3 regions of the Kitasatospora sp. NE20-6 genome follow, and region 1 is predicted to be linked to each of the others. Evidence: riboswitches for the same ligand, from Rfam matches in the RefSeq annotation. Region 1 holds a riboswitch; each other region holds the start of a gene.
The links. Region 1 has a riboswitch for cobalamin ahead of cobN (cobaltochelatase subunit CobN). Riboswitches for the same ligand answer to the same signal wherever they lie in the genome.
Positions count from the first base shown of each region.

Region 2: another riboswitch for cobalamin. It lies ahead of SNE206_RS01515 (HoxN/HupN/NixA family nickel/cobalt transporter); the one in region 1 lies ahead of cobN (cobaltochelatase subunit CobN).
Region 3: another riboswitch for cobalamin. It lies ahead of SNE206_RS17625 (cobalamin biosynthesis protein); the one in region 1 lies ahead of cobN (cobaltochelatase subunit CobN).

Region 1 covers NZ_BPRL01000001.1:80,218-87,318, reverse strand. Annotated here, with positions in the region: gene SNE206_RS00365 (precorrin-2 C(20)-methyltransferase) at 1-221, opposite strand, end outside; gene SNE206_RS00360 (precorrin-8X methylmutase) at 218-844, opposite strand; gene SNE206_RS00355 (hypothetical protein) at 841-2,118, opposite strand; cobalamin riboswitch at 2,205-2,344, shown strand; gene cobN (cobaltochelatase subunit CobN) at 2,526-6,137, shown strand; gene lnt (apolipoprotein N-acyltransferase) at 6,249-7,101, shown strand, end outside.
Region 2 covers NZ_BPRL01000002.1:190,770-197,870, forward strand. Annotated here, with positions in the region: gene SNE206_RS01480 (CGNR zinc finger domain-containing protein) at 1-28, shown strand, start outside; gene SNE206_RS01485 (Fpg/Nei family DNA glycosylase) at 34-840, shown strand; gene SNE206_RS01490 (DUF3995 domain-containing protein) at 841-1,362, opposite strand; gene SNE206_RS01495 (RNA polymerase sigma factor) at 1,511-2,017, shown strand; gene SNE206_RS01500 (hypothetical protein) at 2,014-2,520, shown strand; gene SNE206_RS01505 (phosphatidylinositol-specific phospholipase C domain-containing protein) at 2,764-3,810, opposite strand; gene SNE206_RS01510 (ArsR/SmtB family transcription factor) at 3,968-4,330, opposite strand; cobalamin riboswitch at 4,414-4,621, shown strand; gene SNE206_RS01515 (HoxN/HupN/NixA family nickel/cobalt transporter) at 4,653-5,768, shown strand; gene SNE206_RS01520 (EamA family transporter) at 5,870-6,718, opposite strand; gene SNE206_RS01525 (XRE family transcriptional regulator) at 6,814-7,101, shown strand, end outside.
Region 3 covers NZ_BPRL01000020.1:91,704-98,804, reverse strand. Annotated here, with positions in the region: gene SNE206_RS17640 (CDP-alcohol phosphatidyltransferase family protein) at 1-797, shown strand, start outside; gene SNE206_RS17635 (hypothetical protein) at 971-2,476, opposite strand; gene SNE206_RS17630 (alpha/beta hydrolase) at 2,670-3,794, opposite strand; cobalamin riboswitch at 4,353-4,546, shown strand; gene SNE206_RS17625 (cobalamin biosynthesis protein) at 4,630-5,607, shown strand; gene SNE206_RS17620 (cobyric acid synthase) at 5,604-7,101, shown strand, end outside.

The DNA.
Region 1 (7,101 bases):
CCGGGGTGGTCGGTGGTCTCGACCGTGATCGGGTAGACCAGCTTCTCCTCGATCTGCCCGCCCGTCAGGTAGCGGTCGGCGATCGAGCGGGCGATGGATCGCCCGTGCCGGGCACTGTGGTACGCCACCACGTCGGCCTTGCCGATGAGTTCGGCGGCACGGACGGTCAGCAGGGAGGGGTCGCCGGGGCCGAGCCCGACGCCGTACAGACGGCCCGTCACTCTTCTTCACTCGCAATCGCGTTGACGGCGGCGGCGGCCATCGCGCTGCCGCCGCGGCGGCCGCGCACCACCAGGTGCTCCAGGGCGGCGGGGTGCTCGGCCAGGGCCTGCTTGGACTCGGCGGCGCCGATGAAGCCGACGGGCACGCCGATCACCGCGGCCGGGCGGGGTGCGCCCGCCTCGACCATCTCCAGCAGCCGGAAGAGCGAGGTCGGGGCGTTGCCGACGGCCACCACCGCGCCCTCCAGCCGGGGCAGCCACAGCTCCATGGCGGCGGCGCTGCGGGTGGTGCCCATCCGGCGGGCCAGCTCGGGCACCGCCGGGTCGGTGAGGGTGCAGACGACCTCGTTGCCGGCGGGCAGGCGCTTGCGCGTCACCCCGCTGGCGACCATGTTGACGTCGCAGAGGATCGGCGCCCCGGCGAGCAGGGCCGCCCGGGCGGCGGCGACCGCGCCGGGCGAGTACACGAGGTCCTCGACCAGGTCGGTCATGCCGCAGGCGTGGATCATCCGCACCGCGACCCGGGCGACGTCCTCGGGCAGGGCGGCCAGATCGGCCTCGGCCCGGATGGTGGCAAAGGACTGCCGGTAGATGGCCGCGCCGTCCTTCTCGTACTCGATCACGTGATCCTCCGGGCCTCGGCGACCGCCTCGGCCATCTCTTCCGTCGTCACATCCACTGAAGGCGCCGGCGTCCCGACCGGCGTCACCCGGTAGCCCTGCCCGAGCGCGAGCACGTCCACCCATCGCCCGGCGGGGTGTCCGCAGCGCCGCTCGCAGCCCGACCAGTGCACGGGCAGCGCCGCACCGCCGGCGCGCTCCGGAGCGCGGGCCGCGCCGGAGGGTGCGTCGGGGTGCGCCGCCGCCGGGGCCGCGCCGGGCCCGTGCTCCAGTGCGCGGGCGGCGTCGGTGCGGACGTCGGCGAGCGACTTCGCGCAGCCGGGCAGGCCGGTGCAGGCGGTGGCGCGGTCCCAGGCGGTACCGGGCCGGGTCAGGAACCCGGCGGCGGCCAGGTCGGGGAGCCGGGCGGCGGGCACGCCCGGCAGGACGGCCCCGCGCCACGGCGTCAGCCGGATCTCACCGGCGGACACCTCCGCCAGCAGCCGCCACCGGTCGGCGGCGGCCCGGCCGAAGCGGGTGCCGACGGCGATCCCGCCGGGCAGGGCGCCGAGCGCGGGCGGGCCGCCGGCGGGGGCGGGCAGCGGTTCGGTGCCGGGCGGCAGCAGGTCGGGGAGTTCCCGCAGGTGCCAGGCCCGGCCCTCCGCGGCCGCCAGGAAGTCGCGGGCGGCGGCGAGCGCGGCGGCCACCGGCGCGCCGACCGGGCGGACGGTGCCGGCCCGGCCGAGCCGGAGCAGCGCGGTGCCGCCGGGCGCTGCGATCAACGTCACATCGGCGTCGAGCGCGGCGACGTCGCCGCGGCCGTCGTCCAGGGCGAAGAGGAACTTGCCGGACAGTCCGGCCGCCCAGCCGCTCGCGCACAGCTCCGCGTCGAGCGCGCGCACCCAGCCCTGCACGTCGGCGTGGCCGCGGCCGTCGACCCCGGCGTACGGCGAGGCGACGATGTTGCGCACCCGCTCGTGCGTCTCGGAGGGCAGCAGTCCGGCCTCGCGCAGCCGCCGGGCGAGCTCGGCCCCGCAGTCCGAAGGCAGGCCGCGCAGCTGGACGTTGCCGCGCGAGGTGGTCTCCGGCGCGCCGTCGCCGAGCTGCTCGGCGGCGTCGGCGAGCGCCACGAGCTGACGGGCCGTCAGGAGTCCGCCGGGCAGGCGCACCCGGGCCAGGGCGCCGTCGTCGGCGGTGTGCAGACGGAGAGCCCCGGGGCAGGCGTCCGCGCGGCCCCGGCCGGGCACGGCGGAGCCTCGCGCAGCGGCGTCGGGTGAGGCGGGCATGGCGGCGAGCATACAGAGGGTGCGACGGGCCGCCCCCGTCTCGTAGATCACAGTCGGCGCCCTGTCCCGCAGCCGCGCGGCACCCCGTACGATGCTGCCGGGCGGTCCGCGAGGACGGCCCGACGCCAGCGACGGCAAGCGGAGGAAACCGGTGCAAATCCGGTGCGGTCCCGCCACTGTAACCACGGCTCAGCCTGCCGTGGAGCCAGGAACTCCCGCCGTCCTCCGCCTTCTCCCGGTCTCCGGCCGGGGGCACACCGAGGGGCGCGGACCCCGAGGAAGGTCCGACCTGTGCGCTGCCGCCTGCCCGGCCCCGCCGTCCGTCCCAGACGTGCCGAGCCCGCACCGCCCGCTCCCCCGGCACGGCCGACCCCGCGACTCGCGACCCGGAACACCGACCTGGCCGGGAGGCCCTCCGCATGATCCTGCTGCTGTCGACCTCCGACACCGACCTGCTGAGCGCCCGTGCCGCGCAGGGCCCGGTGCCCTTCCGGCTCGGTAACCCCGCCAGGCTCACCGCCGACGACCTGCCCGCGCTGGTGGACGGCACCGACCTGGTCGTGGTGCGGCTGCTCGGCGGCCGGCGCGCCTGGGAGGATGGGCTGGACGCCCTGCTGGCCGGCCCCCGCCCGGTGATCGTGCTGACCGGCGAACAGGCCCCCGACGCCCAGCTGATGGAGCTCTCCACCGTGCCGGCGGGCATCGCCGCCGAGGCGCACGCCTACCTCGCGCACGGCGGGCCGGCCAACCTCGCCGAGCTCGGCGCGTTCCTCTCGGACACCGTGCTGCTCACCGGCCACGGCTTCGCCCCGCCCGCCTCCGCCCCCGACTGGGGCCCGCTGGAGCGCGAACCGCGGCCCACGGACGGCCCGCTGATCGCGGTGCTCTACTACCGCGCCCACCACATGAGCGGCAACACCGCCTTCGTCGAGACGCTGTGCTCGGCGATCGAGGACCGGGGCGCCCGCGCGCTGCCGCTGTACTGCTCCTCGCTGCGCGGCGCCGAGCCGGAGCTGCTCGCCGAGCTGGCGCGGGCCGACGCGATCGTCACCACGGTGCTCGCCGCGGGCGGCACCCGCCCCGCCGACGCGCAGGCCGGCGGCGACGAGGCGGCCTGGGACGCGGGCGCGCTCGCCGCCCTCGACCGCCCGATCCTGCAGGCGCTGTGCCTGACCTGGTCGCGCAGCCGGTGGGAGGAGAGCGACGACGGCCTCTCCCCGCTCGACACCGCCACCCAGATCGCCGTGCCGGAGTTCGACGGCCGGCTGATCACCGTGCCGTTCTCCTTCAAGGAGCTCGACGAGGACGGCCTCACCGTCTACCGCGCCGACCCCGAGCGGGCCGCCCGGGTCGCCGGCATCGCCGTGGCCCACGCCCGGCTCCGGCACACCCCGGCGGCCGAGCGGCGGCTCGCGCTGGTGCTGTCCGCGTACCCGACGAAGCACGCCCGGGTCGGCAACGCCGTCGGCCTGGACACCCCGGCGAGCGCGATGCGGCTGCTGGCCCGGCTGCGCGCGGAGGGCATGGACCTCGGCACCGACCTGCCCGGTCTCGACTCCGCCGATCCCGCCCTCCACGAGGGCGACGCGCTGATCCACGCGCTGATCGCGGCCGGCGGCTACGACCAGGACTGGCTGACGGAGGAGCAGCTCGCCCGCAACCCCGTCCGCATCCCCGCCGCCGACTACCGCCGCTGGTACGCCGGTCTCCCGGAGGGCCTGCGGGCCGGCGTCGAGGCGCACTGGGGCCCGCCGCCCGGCGAGCTGTACGTCGACCGCTCGCAGAACCCGGACGGCGACATCGTGCTCGCCGCGATCCGCTCCGGCAACCTGCTGGTGCTGATCCAGCCGCCGCGCGGCTTCGGCGAGAACCCGGTGGCGATCTACCACGACCCGGACCTCCCGCCGAGCCACCACTACCTGGCGGCGTACCGCTGGATCGCGGCGGCGCAGGAGGACGGCGGCTTCGGCGCGCACGCCGTCGTCCACCTCGGCAAGCACGGCAACCTGGAGTGGCTGCCGGGCAAGACGGCGGCGCTGTCGGCCGACTGCGGGCCGGACGCCGTCATCGGCGACCTGCCGCTGGTCTACCCGTTCCTGGTGAACGACCCGGGCGAGGGCACCCAGGCCAAGCGCCGCGCCCACGCCACGCTGGTCGACCACCTGGTGCCGCCGATGGCCCGCGCCGACAGCTACGGCGACATCGCGCGGCTGGAGCAGCTGCTCGACGAGTACTCGTCGATCGCCGCGATGGACCCGGCGAAGCTGCCCGCGATCCGCGCCCAGATCTGGACGCTCATCCAGGCGGCCCGCCTCGACCACGACCTCGGTCTCGACGAGCGGCCCGGGGACGACGGCTTCGACGACTTCCTGCTGCACGTCGACGGCTGGCTGTGCGAGGTGAAGGACGCCCAGATCCGGGACGGCCTGCACGTGCTGGGCCAGGCGCCGGCCGGCACCGACCGGGTCAACCTGGTGCTCGCCATCCTGCGTGCCCGGCAGATCTGGGGCGGGGTCGGCGCCCTGCCGGGTCTGCGTGAGGCGCTCGGCCTGGACGAGGCGGCGCCGACGCTGGGCGCCACCGACGCCGCCGAGGCGCAGGCCCGCGCCCTGGTCGAGGCGATGGAGGCGGAGGACTGGTCGCCGGAGGCGGTGGAGAAGGTCGCGGCCGGGCATCCCGGCGCCGTCCGCGACGTCCTCGACTTCGCGGCCCGCCAGGTGGTGCCGCGCCTGTCGGCGACCACGGACGAACTGGACGCGGTGCTGCACGCGCTGAACGGCGGCTTCGTGCCGGCCGGCCCGTCCGGCTCGCCGCTGCGCGGGCTGGTCAACGTGCTGCCGACCGGCCGCAACTTCTACTCGGTCGACCCGAAGGCGGTGCCGAGCCGGCTCGCGTGGGAGACCGGGCAGGCGCTCGCGGCGTCGCTGGTCGAGCGCTACCGCGCCGACAACGACGGCGCGTACCCGCCGTCGGTGGGCCTCTCGCTGTGGGGCACGAGCGCGATGCGCACGGCGGGCGACGACATCGCCGAGGCGTTCGCGCTGCTGGGCGTGCGCCCGGTGTGGGACGACGCCTCGCGCCGGGTCACCGGCCTGGAGGCGGTGCCCGTGGCGGAGCTGGGCCGTCCCCGGATCGACGTGACGCTGCGGATCTCCGGCTTCTTCCGGGACGCCTTCCCGCACGTGGTCGCCCTGCTGGACGACGCCGTGCGGCTGGCCGCCGGCCAGGAGGAGCCCGACGAGGACAACTTCGTCCGGGCGCACGTGCAGGCCGACCTGGCCGAGCACGGCGACGAACGCCGGGCGACCGTCCGGGTGTTCGGCTCCCGCCCGGGCACGTACGGGGCGGGCCTGCTGCAGCTGATCGACAGCCGGGACTGGCGCACCGACGCCGACCTCGCCGAGGTGTACACGGTGTGGGGCGGCTACGCGTACGGCCGCGGGCTGGACGGCCGGCCGGCGCGGGAGGAGATGGAGACCGCGTACCGGCGGATCACCGTCGCCGCGAAGAACACCGACACCCGCGAGCACGACATCGCCGACTCCGACGACTACTTCCAGTACCACGGCGGCATGGTGGCCACCGTGCGGGCGCTGACCGGGAAGAACCCGGCGGCGTACATCGGCGACTCGACCCGCCCGGAGACGGTGCGCACCCGGACGCTGACCGAGGAGGCCGCCCGGGTCTTCCGCGCCCGCGTGGTGAACCCGCGCTGGATGGAGGCGATGCGGCGGCACGGCTACAAGGGCGCCTTCGAGATGGCCGCGACCGTCGACTACCTCTTCGGCTACGACGCCACCACCGGGGTGGTGGCCGACTGGATGTACGAGAAGCTCACCGAGGAGTACGTGCTCGACCCGGTCAACCGGGAGTTCCTGAGCGCGGCCAACCCGTGGGCGCTGCACGGGATCAGCGAGCGGCTGCTGGAGGCGGCCGACCGCGGGCTGTGGGCCGAGCCGGACCCGCGTCTGGTCGAGGAGCTGCGGGCGGCGTTCCTGGAGACCGAGGGCGACCTGGAGGGCGACGTCTGACCGCCGCGGGCGGCGCCCGGCCGGGGCCGGGTGCCGTCCGTCCCTCTGTGCGCCGCGGATCGCGCCGCACGTCGGCGCATGATCGCGCGGATCCGGGAGGACAATCTCCGCATGAGCCTGCGCACCGCCCTCGCCCGCCCCGCCCGTTACGCCTCGCTCGCCGCCGGCGCCCTGCCGGTGGCGGCCTTCCCCGGTGCGGGCCTGGACCGGCTGGCGTGGGTGGCGCTGGTGCCCGGCATGCTGCTGATGCAGCGGTCCCCGGACGGGCGCGAGGCGGCCGTGCGGGGCTGGTGGTTCGGCGCCGGGTTCATCCTGGCGGCGATGTACTGGCTGACGCCGTCGATCGGGCCGGCCCTGCTCGTCCTGGCGGTGCTGGTCGGTGCGGTGCAGGGGGTGTTCGGGTTCGCGGTGTGGCGGCTGCTGCACCGTCCGGCGGATGTCCGGGCGGCGGCGACGGCGCTGGTGGTGCTGCCCGCGGTCTGGGTGAGCTGCGAGTTCGTCCGGTCCTGGCATGCGCTCGGCGGCCCGTGGGCGCTGCTCGGCGCCAGCCAGTGGGAGCACCCGGCGGTGCTGGCGCTGGCCTCGGTGGGCGGGGTGTGGCTGGTGAGTGCGGCGGTGGCGGCGTGCAACACGGCGGTCGTGCTGCTGTGCACGGGCCGGGTGCGGGCGCTGCCGGCGGTGGCGGCCGTGGCGGTGCTGGCCGCGGGGCCGGTGCTGTTCGCGGTGCTGCCCGCGCCGGCCGGCGGCGGCAGTGCGACGGTGGCGCTGGTGCAGCCCGGCCAGACCCCTGACGAGGTCTCACGGCTGGCCGCGAGCTCCCGGATCACCCGGGGCCTGGTGGGGCAGCAGCTGGACCTCGTGGTGTGGGCGGAGAGCAGCACCACGGCCGACCTCGACACGGACGCCGCGGTGCTGGCGGGCCTGCGGAAGCTCTCCGCGACGACCGGGGCGCAGCTGATCGTCG
Region 2 (7,101 bases), on a different contig from region 1:
GGTCGCCACAGACCCTACGAGGAGCTGACGCCTGTGCCCGAGGGCCACATCATCCATCGCCTCGCCGGCGAGAACCACCGCGCCTTCGGCGGGCGCCCCGTCCGGGTCGCGAGCCCGCAGGGCCGGTTCGCAGACGGTGCCGAGCGGCTCGACGGGCGGCCCCTCGACGAGGCCGAGGCCCATGGCAAACACCTCTTTCTGGGATTCGGTGAGGACTGGCTGCACATCCACCTCGGCCTCTACGGCGGCTTCACCTTCGGCACGGGGCGGGCTCCCGCGCCCACCGGCCTGGTCCGCCTGCGGATGGCCAACGACGAGGGATACGCCGACTTGCGCGGCCCCAACACCTGCGAGCTCCTCGGACCCGGCGAGAAGAAGGCCGTGCACGACCGCCTCGGCCCGGATCCGCTGCGCCCCGACGCCGACCCCGATGCCGCCTGGCGCCGGATCTCGCGGAGTTCCACCACCGTCGCAGCCCTGCTGATGGACCAGAAGGTGCTCGCCGGCGTGGGCAACGTCTACCGCGCCGAGGTGCTCTTCCGCCTCGGCATCAACCCCCACCGGGCCGGCCGTGACGTCACCCGCAGGGAGTGGGACGCCATCTGGTCCGACCTGGTGTCGCTCATGACGGACGGCGTCGGGGCCGGCCGCATCGACACCGTCCGCCCCGAGCACACCCCGGAGGCCATGGGGCGCCCGCCACGTGTCGACGACCACGGTGGCGAGGTGTACGTCTACCGGCGCACCGCGATGCCGTGCCTGGTCTGCAGGACCCCGGTGCGTACCGAGTCGCATGCTGCGCGGAACCTCTTCTGGTGTCCGTCCTGCCAGCAGCGGTGACTACTCCTTCACCAGCCACCATGCGGCGCCGGCACAGGCAGCGCAGAGCGGTGTGTACAGCAGCAGGTTGAGCAACCGGAACGCCGAGCCGTCGACCGTGCCGGCGCCGGTCGCCCAGATGAGCCCTGCCACGGCACGTATGGTCGTCCCGGATGCGACGGCTGCCGTCGCCAGCCTGGGGACCGTCGGCGGGAGCGGCAGCCTGATCGCCCCTCCGCGTGCCAGGAGCAGCAGAGCCGCGCCGACCAGCACCGCAGCGAGGGGGAGCACGACGACCGGCGTGAACGGCACCTGGGTGTTGAGCACGGCCATCGACAGGGATTCGGCATCCCGGGCGGGCCACGTGGTGCCGGTGGCCCAGTAGAGGTGCCATCCTGCGTCGACTCCGAGGACGCCGGCCAGGGCGACGGCGGTGGTGCGCCGCCGCGCGCTGCGGCTTGCGAGCGGGGTCGCCCGGGTGCTGCTGTCTGCGGCCGACGAGGCCTCCATCCGGGTCGTGCCGTGGCTCGTGCGATCGCTCATGGGGCTCTCCTCCTACGGTAGGTGACGGACCGACAGCATGAAGAGTCGCCGTTTCGGCCATTCGTTCCCGTGGCCGGTGTCACACGATCGAGTGGGGAACGTTCCGGCTTTCCGCGCCCTCTCCTCCCATGACCGGAAGGAGACCGCCGTGGAAGCATCGCCCGCCTGCACCGCCGAGCTGGTGCTCGCCGCCCAGCGCGGCGACCGGCTGGCGCTCGGCCGGCTGCTGGAACTGATCACCCCCTACGTCCGAAGGCTGTGCGGCCCGATCGCGCTCGACGACGGCGCCGATGCAACCCAGGAGGCGCTGATCGCGGTGTTCCGTAAGCTGCCGCAACTCCAGGAGCCGGCTGCGCTGTTCGGCTGGGTCAGAGCGATCGCCGTACGTGAGGCCGTGCGACACGTCCGCCGCCATGCGCGGTGCGAGCCTGCGGAACTGGCAGAACTGCCCGCCCCGGGCGATCCGCACCTGGCGGCTGACATCCAGGACGTCCTCGGTCGGCTCTCCCCGGAGCACCGCGCCGTCCTGGTCCTCCGTGACGTGGAGGGCCTCGATGAGCGGCAGACCGCCGAACTGCTCGGTGTGGCCGCAGGCACCGTGAAGTCCCGTCTCTCCCGCGCCCGGCTCGGCTTCCGAAAGGCATGGCAGTCATGAACGCAGAACCGCGTCCGCACCACGATGGCTGGCCGGTGGCCGATTTCGACTCCGTCCGGGCCCTGCGCGTACTCGCCACCACCGTGCCGGGTGCGGCGGTGCACGAGACGCTGCTGCCCACATCCCTGGAGGACGTGTGGGCGGTGGCGGCCGACCTGGCCGGCGCCATGCCCCAGTGGTTGCCCGACATCCGTACCGTCAGCGTCTCGCCGGACGGCGGCGAGGCGGTGGTCGTGGGCCATTCGCGGCTCCGGGCCCGCTTCGACATCGAGCTGCGGCCCGGATGGTGCCTGATGCAGAGCCGCTACCTGTTGGGCGGCATGGCTGCGGTCGAGGAGGCGGACGGCACCCGGTTCGCCTTTCTCGGCGCATTCCGGGTACCGGCCGCGGGTGTTCTCGGTGCCGCGCTGCGGCCACTGACCAGGCGGACGGCCAAGCGGTCGCTGAGCCGGTTCGAGGCGCTGGTCCAGGGTGCGCGGCCGCCAGAGGGCGGCGCGCCATGACGCGTACGATCCTGGCCGGGCTGCCAAGGCGCGGGCGGTGCGGGCCCCTTGCCGCTCCGCGGCCCGGTCGGCCCGGTCAGCCCGGCCCGGTGCGTCGCGATCACGGAGGGTCGGCTTTCGGCGCCTGATCACGATGGCTCCCGGTGCACGGGCGGAGTCCGAGCCGGGCCCTCGCGGGCCCGTGCGCCTTGCCCGTGCGCCTTGCCCGTGCGCCGGGAGGCTGTTGGTTGGGGCGTTGCTGTGTCAGCCCCGGGACAGCACGAGTGCCTGTACCTCGGGCAGGCTCCGCCAGTCGCTGGAGACGATGCTGGCGTGCGCGGCGGCGAGCTGGGTGACCCGGCTACGGGCCTGCTCTGCTGTCGGGCTGGTGGCGCTGATCGCGGGTGCGACGTTGTGGGCGTCGGTCATGACCAACAGATAGTGGCGGCTGTCGTACCAGGACGTGTCGATGCCACCGACGTAGGCGGACGCGTCGCCGTCGAAGACCACGAACCACGGCCGGATGCTGGTCTCGCTGTATGCGGAGCGCGGGTCGCCGGAGGCGGCTCCGTGGACGACCGGGAACACCTGCGCCTGGCCCACCTTGCCGGCAGCGGCGAGGTCCCGCAGGTAGCGCGCGTACTCGACGTCGGTGTGCAGGGTGTCGAAGGGGTTGCCCTCCTCGACGGTGCCGGGGATGACGTCCACGAGTACGCGACCGGACAGCGCGCTGCGCGTCGGCCAGTTGCCCGCCTTGGCGGCGTCGTCGAGGGTGGCGTAGGTGCCGCCGCCGGGCTTGGCGAGCAGGTCGGCCGGGCGGAAGACGGCACTGCCGAGGTGGGCGGCTATGAGGCTGTCGAGCTGGGCGGCACCCATGCCGCGGTTGCCCGCAAAGCCGCCCTTGAGCTCCAGCTTGACGACCAGCGGGCCACTGGAGGGGTGGGCGCCCAGCCAGATGCGGATGTCGTCGAGGCAGTACTCGAGGTTCTTGTTGGTGCCGCCGCTGTAGAGCTGCGCAGCGCTGGTCGCCGCCACACAGTTGTTGGCGTTGCCGAGCGGGTTGGAGTGGCTGACCTTCCACTCGGTGGTGACGGTGTCCGTCCAGACGTCCAGCTCGATCATGCCCGTGCCGGTGTCCAGGCCCTGGGCGAGGAAGGGGAAGGAAGCCGTGTCGTAGGTGTTGTGGATGCCGACTGCGGTGGCCGAGCCGAACGGCAGGCTGCCGCCGGTGGAGGCGCCGGACTGCTGGGCCGGAAGCAGGCAGGTGGCGGCGGCCAGCAGCGTGACGGCGAAGGTACGGCGAAGCTTCACGGTGTCTCCTCGTCAGGAGCATGAGGGCGGCGGCTCGGACGAGCCGCCTCCGGAAGCATGGGGTACCAGGACTGCTTCAAGGTGACATGACAAGAAAACTTGGCTGAAGGGATCTGCTCAATGACCATCCGTCAGGACATGCCGGTCATGTGCGTGTTCAGTCCGCGCGGCCGAGCACCCCGTGTTCGAGGAGCTCCGCGATCACGGCGTCGGTGAGCCGGTAGCGCACGATGCGTCCGTCCCGTTCGCCGGCCACCGTGCCCGCGGCCCGCAGGAGCCGCAGCGCCTGCGACACGGCGGGGTCACGCATGCCGGAGGCGACGGCCAGGTCGCTGACGGCCATCGGCCCGGTCTGGTGCAGGGCGAGCAGGAGGGCGAGGCGGCCGGGATCGGCGAGCAGCGCGAAGCGGTCGGCCCAGGCCCGGACATGGCCGGCGTCACCGATCGCGGCGATGGCTTCGCAGACCTGGTGTCCGTCGATGGTGCGGTGGTGTGCGCGGTCCGCGGGGACGAGGTGCATGCCGGGCATTCTCGCAGTCCGCCCTGCCGTGATCTTCGACACCTGCGCAGGTGTGCAGGCTTGCAGCTGTCGTGCCGTCACCCCTACGGTGGAGCCGCCGTGGTGTTCGGGAAGACCGGTGTCGGACCTCTGAGGTCCCAGTCCGGAGCGGCCCTCGCCACTGTGAACGGGGAGTCAATCCGTACCCCACGTGTGTCACTGGGCGCCTTGGCGCGCCCGGGAAGGCCGGGTACGGGCACCGTCGGATCCTCCCCGTGAGCCAGGAGACCGGCCACGGCATCTCACGACGACTTTCCACGAGGTGCTGGAGCGTGATCCGCAGATGACCCTGCCCGAAACCGGTACGGCCCCCGGGCCGACAGCCCCCGCTGCTGCGGCATTCCGCTGGCGGCGGGAGGACACGGTCCGTACCGCCGCCCTGATGGCGGTGATCCTGGCGATGCACGTGGTGGCGTTCGGCACGCTGTTCCTCCTCGTGGTGCCCGAGAAGTACGAGGTCGGCACGCAGGTGTTCGGTGCGGGCCTCGGCATCACCGCGTACACCCTCGGCATGCGGCACGCCTTCGACGCCGACCACATCGCCGTGATCGACAACACCACCCGCAAGCTCATGGCCGACGGTCGTCGGCCCGTCTCGGTGGGCTTCTGGTTCGCGCTGGGACATTCGTCGATGGTCGTGCTGATGGCGGCCCTGGTCGCCGGCGGTGCGCAGCTCGCGGGCACGTTGATGGACGACGGCTCCACCACGCACCAGGTGCTCGGCACCATCGGCACCACCGCGTCGGGCGCCTTCCTCTATCTCATCGCCGCGTTGAACCTCGTCGCCCTGCTCGGCATCCTGCGGGTCTTCCGCGCGATGCGGGCGGGGACGTTCGACGAGGCCGAGCTGGAGCGCCGACTCGCGTCGCGGGGCCTGATGAACCGGGTGCTCGGCCGTGCCACGCGTTCGATCACCCGGCCCGGGCAGATGTTCCCGGTCGGCCTGGTGCTCGGGCTCGGCTTCGACACGGCCACCGAGGTCGCGCTGATGGTGATGGCGGGCTCCGGCGCGGCCGCCGGGCTCCCCTGGTACGCGATCGTCTGCCTGCCGTTGCTCTTCGCCGCCGGCATGAGCCTGTTCGACACGCTGGACGGCACGTTCATGAACTTTGCGTACCAGTGGGCCTTCTCCAACCCGGTGCGGAAGGTCTTCTACAACCTGACCATCACGGGCCTGTCGATCGCGGTGGCGTTCGTCATCGGCACCATCGAGTTGGTGGCGGTCCTGCACGAGAAGTTGGACCTCGGCGACCCGCTGACCGGGTGGATCGCCGGGCTGAGCCTCGACAACGTCGGCTTCGTGATCGTCGGGCTCTTCGTGGTGGTCTGGGCCGCGGCGATCGGCTACTGGCGGTTCGCCAGGGTCGAGCAGCGCTGGGCTGCCGGGCCGACGGTCTGATCGTGGAGCGCGGGGGAGCGTGCGGTGCGCCGACCGGCTGCAGGGCTCCGGGCCCGGAGAGCCGTCCCGTTCCTGCGGGGGTCCGGGCGGCCGCGATCAGGTCAGCCCGCAGCCAGCAGCAGTGTGCCGGCCACGGCCAGGCCCGCGCCGATCACCTGCACCGGGCGCAGCCGCTCCTTCAGAACGCCACGCGCCATGAGTGCGGTGACCACGGGGTACAGCGAGGCGAGCACGGAGGCCACTGCCACGGATCCGCTGTGGGCGGCCGCCGCGTAGCTCGCGTTCGCCGCCACGTCCGCGATGCCGACGGCGGTGAGCGTGGGCAGGCTCCGTCGCAGTGCGCCGGTTTCGCCGGGCGCGGATGCCCGGGGGAGGGCCAGGAGTGCCGCGCCGCCCACCGCGACGTTGCACAGCCGCTGCACGCAGAGCGAGAGGAGCAGTCCGCCGTCGACGGTGGCCTGGGCGACGAGGGCCATGACGGCGCCGAAGCCGAAGGCCGCGCCGAGGGTGAGCAGCAGGACGGGCGCGCCGACGGCGCCGCCCCGTCGCTCGGGTCCGCCGGCGAGCGCGATACCCAGGACGGCGACGGCGATCCCGGCCAGTTGACCCGTCCCGGGACGGTCGCCGAGCAGCAGCCCGAGACCGACGGGGACCGCCACCCCGACGGTGGCGAGGGGCGAGACCACGCCCATCGGCCCGAGTGCGAGGGCGCGGTAGAAGGCGAGCATCGCGAACGGGCCGATGACGCCCGCGACGGCTGCGTACCAGAGCCCGGCGGAGGCCTCGGTCCAGCCTGCGGTGGCCGCCACGCAGACCACCAGCAGGGCTGCCGCGAGCGCTTGGGAGGCGACGACGACCCGCAGGGCGGATATGCGCTTCGTCAGCGCGCCGCCGCCGAAGTCGGCCATCCCCCAGAGGGCGCTGGCGGAGAGGGCGAGCAGGTGGGACACCACAGTGGACTCCGGAGTACAGTCGGGTGGATTTTGTGGGCTCGCGCAGCATAGATCAGTAAAACGAACTGAACGAATCAATTTATTGGACTGGCATGCCTGATCCCGAGCTCGTCACCCAGGCCCTCGCGCGCAACCTGAAGAGGCTGCGGAACGACCGCGGCCACACGCTCGACGCCCTCGCCGCCAGGTCGGGGGTGAGCCGCGGCATGATCGTCCAGATCGAGCAGGGGCGGACCAACCCCAGCGTGGGCACGGTCGTCCGGCTGGCCGACGCGCTGGGCGTGTCCATCGCCCGCCTCCTCGACTACGACGAGGTCTCGACGGTGCGGATCGTCTCCGGCGACGAGGCCGTCCAGCTGTGGGCCGGCGCCAAGGGCGGC
Region 3 (7,101 bases), on a different contig from region 1:
GCGAGCTGCGGGCGCCCCGTTCGCCGCAGCACCTGTCGACCGCCGACTTCCTGACCCTGGGGAACGCCGTCTGCGGCTTCCTGGCGATCTACTCGATCACCACCGGGGTCCTGATGCCCCACCTCACCGGTGAGACCACCTCGCCGAACCGCAACAGCGCCGCCACCGCGGTGACGCTGCTGCTGATCGGCGCCATGTGCGACCTCTTCGACGGCCTGGTGGCCCGCAAGCTGCGCTCCTCGGCGCTGGGCGCGGAGCTGGACAACCTGGCCGACCTGATCAGCTTCGGCATCGCCCCGGCGTACTTCGTGGCGGTCTGGGGCATCGTGTCGCCGGACAGCAACCAGCAGCTCTCGGCGTTCATCGCGCTGACCGTCCTGCTGGCGGTGGTCCTGCGGCTCGCCCGGTTCTCGGCCGTCAAGATGCGGCCGGGGATCTTCCAGGGCATGCCCTGCCCGATGGGCGCGATGACGGTGATCGCCATCGTGCTCCTCGACCCGCCGTTCGTGCCGGGCCTGCTGATGATCTTCGGCGTGGCGTACCTGATGGTCAGCCGCATCGAGTACCCGAAGCCGCAGGGCCTGCTGGCCACGGCGACGCTCTGCTGGATCGTCGTCTCCATCGGCTGCCTCGCGGCGTGGGCCACGGGCCTGCCCGGCGGCAACACGCTGATGCACATCGGCGCGGTCGCCCAGATCACGCTCGCCGCGATGGCGCCGCTGCTGGTCATCCGCCGCAAGGTCGGCCAGAAGGTCGGCGACGTCCGCGCCCGCCGCGCGGAGTCGCGCGGCTGCTGACCGGCCCGTAGCACGACGGAAGGGCCCGGATCCGCAAGGATCCGGGCCCTTCCGCGTATCCGCCGCGCTGTGCCCTGCCGGTCTGTGCCGGTCCGGTCTGCGCCGCGCCGGTCCGGTCTGTGCCGTGCCCTGCTGCGCGTGCCCGCCGCCCGGAAGCGCGGCGGGCACGGCGGTCAGCGGCCCGCGCCGCCGTCGTGGACGGCGAACGCGGAGCGGCGCGCGGCCCGGGCCACCGCCGGGTCCGGGTGGACCCCGGAGACCGCGGTGAGCACCGACGCCGCCCGCGGGTGCCCGGACTGCCGGGCCCGGTTGAAGAGCCGTACCGGCTCGCCCGCGGAGGCGCCCTCCACGTGCGGCACGAGCAGTGCGGTGTCGCCGTGGTCGAGCACGGCGGCGGCGGTGTCCACCCACAGCCAGGCGGCGTCCTCCGCGCCCAGCACGTCGGCGGGGGCCACCGGGCCCTCGTCGGAGCGCTCGGCCAGCCAGAGCAGCGCGTAGGGCCGCAGGACGGTCTCCTCGACGGCCGCGCGGACGGCCTGCTCGGCGGTGCCGCCGGCCACCCGGAGGGCTTCGAAGGCGAGACCGCGCACGAGGGCGTCCTCCCCGCGGGCGGCGTCGAGGAGCTCGGCGACCGCGCGGTCCGCGGGGCGGGCGGCGACCCAGGCCCGGTACTCGGCGCGGGCCGGGCCGGGGGTGTAGTCGGCGCAGGCGCTCAGGAGTTCCTGGGCGCTCTGCTCGATGTGGCCGGCGGCGGTCTGCGCGACGGTGCAGATCTCCTCCAGCTTGGCGCGCACCGCCCAGTGGCCGAGCGGGGAGAGCTCGGCGGCCTCGTCACGGCGCTCCAGGGCACCGACGGCGGCCAGACCGTCCAGCATCCAGTCGAGGACCGCGGCGGCGTCGGCGGCGGCCGTGGGGGTGTCGATCTGCGGGTCGCGGCAGGTGCCGCGGACGGCGGACATCGCGGAGGCCGCGTGCGGCACCGGCGAGAGCCCGAGCGCGCCGGGGACGACGCCGTGCCGGCGCTCGTCGAGGCCGCGGCGGAGCAGCTCCAGCAGTTCGCCGTCCGACACCGGGCCGTCGACGAGGTGCAGGAAGGAGAGGAGCTGCGGCGCCTGGTCGACGGCCTGGCCGGCGAGCACGGCGAAGACGCCGCGCATGGCGGCGGGCGGCACGGGCGCGAGGAGGGTCCAGGCGTCGAACAGTGCCGACCAGCCGCGGATCACCGCCTCGTCGTCGTGCTCCCAGGCGTTGAGGCGCCAGCCCGGCCCGGCTCCGGCGTCGCGGAGCTCGACCAGGCCGACGAGCAGGGCTTGCCCCCAGGCCTTGGCGGCGGCGCCGACGGTCATCGCGAGGGCGCGGCCGGCGGCCCTCGCGTCGTCGGGCAGGAGCTCGCCGCGCTTGTCGACCTCGGCGAGCTCGCCGGCCCAGCGGGAGATCCGCACGGCGTCGGCGAGCATGCGGCGGGCCAGCGGGGCCAGCTCTGCGGGTGCGGGGAAGCCCTCGGGCACCGGCACGCGGCCGCGGCCGGGCTTGGGCCCGGGGGTGCGGCGGCGGGCGGGTCCGCCCGGCTGCTCGTTGTCGGCTCGGCGGGCCGCTCCTGGCAGACGGGTCACCGTCGCTCCGGTGCGGATCGCGGGCTGGAGCGGGGCATCACGGTCGCGCGGGTTCCGAGACGTCACGCCGTGCAGTCTTCCCCGCGCAGGGGCCTTCTGTCACATCGAGTTCTACGCGCGCTCGCACGTCCGACCCGCGGACGGGGGATGAGATCGGGCATCCGCCATCAAACCGGGCTCACGATCACGAAATATGACATGAGCACAACCGTCGTGGAGGCCCGGCGGGCGCCTCGGACGGGTGCCTCGGACGGGCGCCTCAGAGCAGCGGCGTCAGCCAGCGCCGCAGCGCCTCCGTGTACGCGTCCGGGTCCGCGTTCCAGAGGGCGGCGTGCGCGCCCTCCGGGACGGGCCGCAGGCTCACCAGGTCGGGCCGCCGGCCGGCGAGCCCGGCGGCGGCCGCCCACGGCGCCACGGCGTCGTCGGGGCTGTGCAGCAGCAGCGCGGGCACGTGGAGGTCGGTGCCGTCCGCGAGCCGGGCGAAGCCCGCCAGATCGACCCGGGTCCGCCCCTCGGCCGCCAGCGCGCCGAGTTCCGCCAGCGGCGCCGGCACGCCCGCCCGGGCGGCCTCGCGGCGCACGGTCGCGTGCCAGTCCAGCACCGGCGAGTCCAGCACCAGGCCCGCCACGGACTCCCGCCAGGCCGACCGGGCCGCCGTGTGCAGCGCCATGGTGGCGCCGAGCGACCAGCCGTACAGCACCACGCGGTCGGCGCCGTGGGCGCGGGCGAAGCGGAGGGCGGCGTCCACGTCCTGCCACTCGGTCTCGCCGAAGTGGCTCAGCCCGTCGGGCGGGGGCGGCGCCCCCTCGTCACCGCGGTGGGTGACGACCAGCGCGGGCAGCCGCAGTGCGTGCAGCAGCGGCAGCACGGGCAGGGCCTGCTGCCGGTCGGCGCCGGGGCCGTGCACCAGCACCACCCACAGCCCCCGCATGCCCGGCAGGTGCCAGGCGGGCAGCGGCCCGAGCTCGCCGTCGACGGCGGTCTCCGTGAAGTCGAGGCCGAGCGCGGACGCCGGATCGCCGGTCACGACGCGGGCGGTCACCCGCACCTCGGCACCGCCGGCGAGCGGGGCCCCGGTCGACAGCAGGCGGCGGGTGACGCTCTGCGGGGCGGTGCCGAGCACCTCGCCGACGACGGCGTGCCCGCCGCCGGGCCACTCCAGGGCGTAGCGGCCGGGCCGCTCCGTCTCGACGCTGCGGGTGAGGGTGACGGAGTCCGGCCCCACGTGGTGGACGCGGACGCCCCCGGCCGACCCGAAGACGCCGCCCGCGGAGCCGGGGCGGACGGACCGTTCGGAGGCGCGACGGCCGGCCAGGAGGACGGCCGCGGCCCCGGCTCCGACGACGGCGGCAGCAACGGCGGTGGCGGTTCCCCAGCTGCGCATGGCATCCCCGGTCTGCTGGCTTCGGACATGGCGCTCCCAGTCCACGCCCGGCAGGCGGCCTCCGGCCACCCGGGCGGGCCGTCCGGGCGGCGGCGCCCCGCGCGGGCCCGGACCGGGATGTCGCCGGGCCGCCCGGCGAGCAGCTCCCGGAAGCGGTCGGCGGGCGCCGGCGGGCGGGCGAGCGGCGGGCGGGCGCCCGCCGCGGGGGCGGCTCCCCGGTCCGCCGCGCCGTCCCGGCCGGGGTGAGCTCGCGGGCCGGCCGGAAGTCGCGCAGCGAGGCGGGGCCCGTGCTCATCAGCCGGACGGGCGGGCACCACAGTGCCCGGGCCGGCGCGACGAACTCCTCCTCGGAGGGCCGCAGCGCGCCGCTCCCCCGGGCGAGGACGTGCGCGGGCAGCAGCCGCACCCCGTGCGCGGCCATGCCGTCGGCGACCTGTTCGGGCGTCAGGCCGCGCCCGGCCCCGTGCGGGGGCCGGAGGATCGTACGGACCGGCGGGGCCCGCGGACGGCGACGGTGTGTGACCAACCCCTCCGCACGCTTGGTTGACTCCCGGTCGGAGCGCGTGGTGATATCGCTGGGCCATACGGAGGCATGCAGAGGAAGCCGGTGCGAATCCGGCGCGGTCCCGCCACTGTCACCGGGGAGCACGCCCGAACACATGGTCACGACGGTCCGCCACAGGGCCGTTGGAAGGCCCGGGGGTGTGTCCGACCCGGAAGCCAGGAGACTCTCGCCGCCGGTTCGTCGATCCAGGGCGCGGACCCTGAGTGAGGACACGCACGCCATGCAGGCTGCCCGGCGGTCTCCGCTGCGCCCCGCCCGGGGAACCGGGCGGTGAGCCGTCCGACCCAGGCGTCCCCCTATCTGCTGGGCGCCGTCGCGGGGTACCTCGCCGACACCGCGTTCGCCGACCCGCGCCGGGGCCACCCGGTGGCCGTGTTCGGCAGCGCCGCCGGACGGCTGGAACGGGCCCTGTGGCGCGACCACCGCGGGGCGGGCGCCGCGTACACCGCGCTGTGCGTGGGCGCCGTGACCGCCGGGGCGGTGCTCGCCGAACGCGCCCTCGGGCGCAGCCGCCCGGCCCGCACGGCGCTCGCCGCGGCCGCCGTCTGGACGGTGCTCGGCGGCACCTCGCTCACCCGGGAGGCCCGCACGATCGGCCGCGCCCTGGAGGCCGGCGACCTCGCCGCCGCCCGTGAGCGGCTCCCGCACCTGTGCGGCCGCGACCCGAGCGCGCTGGACGGGCAGCAGATCGCCCGCGCCGTCGTCGAGTCGGTCGCCGAGAACACCGCCGACGCCGTCGTCAACGCGCTCACCTGGGGAGCCCTGGCCGGCACGCCCGGGCTGCTGGCCTTCCGTGCCGTCAACACCCTGGACGCGATGGTCGGTCACCGCTCGCCGCGGCACACGCGCTTCGGCTGGGCGTCGGCCCGGCTCGACGACGTCGCCGGCTGGCCCGGCGCCCGGCTCACGGCGCTGCTGGCCGTCGCCGCGGCGGAGCACCCGCGGGCCGCCTGGAAGGTCTGGCGGCGCGACGGCTCCGCCCACCCCAGCCCCAACGCGGGCCAGGCCGAGTCGGCGTTCGCCGGGGCCCTCGGCGTCCGTCTCGGGGGCACGCTGCGGTACGGGACACGGACCGAGCACCGGCCCGTCCTGGGCGCGGAACTGCGGCCGGTCGCCGCCGCCGACATCGAACGGGCCTGCGCGCTCTCCCGGCGGGTCGGTGTGCTGGCGCTGGCCGTCACGCTCGCCGGCCGGGCCGTCCGGGCCCGCGGCCGTGCACGCAGGACGACAGGAGGAGTGGGCCGATGAGCCGGGCACTGCTGGTCGCGGGGACGACCTCGGACGCGGGCAAGAGCGTGGTCACGGCGGCGGTCTGCCGCTGGCTGGTCCGCCGGGGCGTGCGGGTCGCGCCGTTCAAGGCGCAGAACATGTCGCTCAACTCCTTCGTCACCGCGGACGGCGCCGAGATCGGCCGGGCGCAGGCGATGCAGGCGCAGGCCGCCCGGGTGGAGCCGGAGGCCGCGATGAACCCGGTGCTGCTCAAGCCCGGTGCGGACGGCCGCAGCCAGGTCGTGCTGCTCGGCCGGCCGGTCGCGGAGGTCGGCGCGCTCGACTACCGCGAGCGCAAGCCCGTCCTGCTGGAACGGGCCCTGGAGTGCCTGGCCGACCTGCGCGGCCGGTACGACGTGGTGGTGTGCGAGGGGGCGGGTTCGCCCGCCGAGATCAACCTGCGCGACCGCGACATCGCCAACATGGGCCTGGCGACCGCCGCGAACCTGCCCGTCGTGGTCGTCGGCGACATCGACCGCGGCGGGGTGTTCGCCGCGATGTACGGCACGCTGGCGCTGCTCTCCGCGCAGGACCAGGCGCTGGTGGCGGGCTGGTTCGTCAACAAGTTCCGCGGCGACGCGCGGCTCCTCGCGCCCGGCCTGGAGATGCTGGAGGGCCTGACGGGCCGTCCGGTGCTGGGCACGCTGCCCATGCTGCCCGGGCTGTGGCTGGACGCCGAGGACTCGCTCGACCTGTCGACCGTCGCCGAACGCGGCCCGGTCGCCGCCCCGCACGGCACGGACGTGCTGCGGGTCGCCGTCGTGCGGTTCCCCCGGCTGTCGAACTTCACCGACGTCGACGCGCTCGCCCAGGAGCCCGGCGTGCTGGTGCGCTGGGCGACCCGGCCCGAGGAGCTCGCCGACGCCGACCTCGTGATCCTGCCCGGCACCCGGGCGACCGTCGCCGACCTCGCCTGGCTGCGCGAACGCGGCCTGGACCGCGCGGTGCACGCCCGGGCGGCGGCGGGCCTGCCGGTGCTCGGTGTGTGCGGCGGCTACCAGATGCTCGCCCGGGAGATCACCGACGAGGTCGAGTCGAAGGCCGGCACGGTCGAGGGCCTCGCCCTGCTGCCGACCCGGGTCGTCTTCGGCCGGGAGAAGGTGCTCGCCCGCCCGGTCGGCGAGGCGTACGGGGAGCGGGTCGAGGGGTACGAGATCCACCACGGCGTGGTCGCCGTCGAGGGTGGCGAGGCGTTCGTCTCGGACGGCCGCGGGCGCGCCCTCGACGGCTGCCGGGCGGGCGCGGTGTGGGGTACGACCTGGCACGGCGTGCTGGAGAACGACGGCTTCCGGCGGGCCCTGCTGCGCGAGGCGGCCGCCCTCGCCGGACGGGCGTTCGTGCCCGCGCCGGACACGTCGTTCGCTGCCGCCCGCGAGGAACGGCTCGACCGGCTCGGCGACCTGATCGAGGAGCACGCCGACACCGAGGCGCTGTGGAAGCTGATCGAGGGCGGGGCGCCGGCCGGCCTCCCGT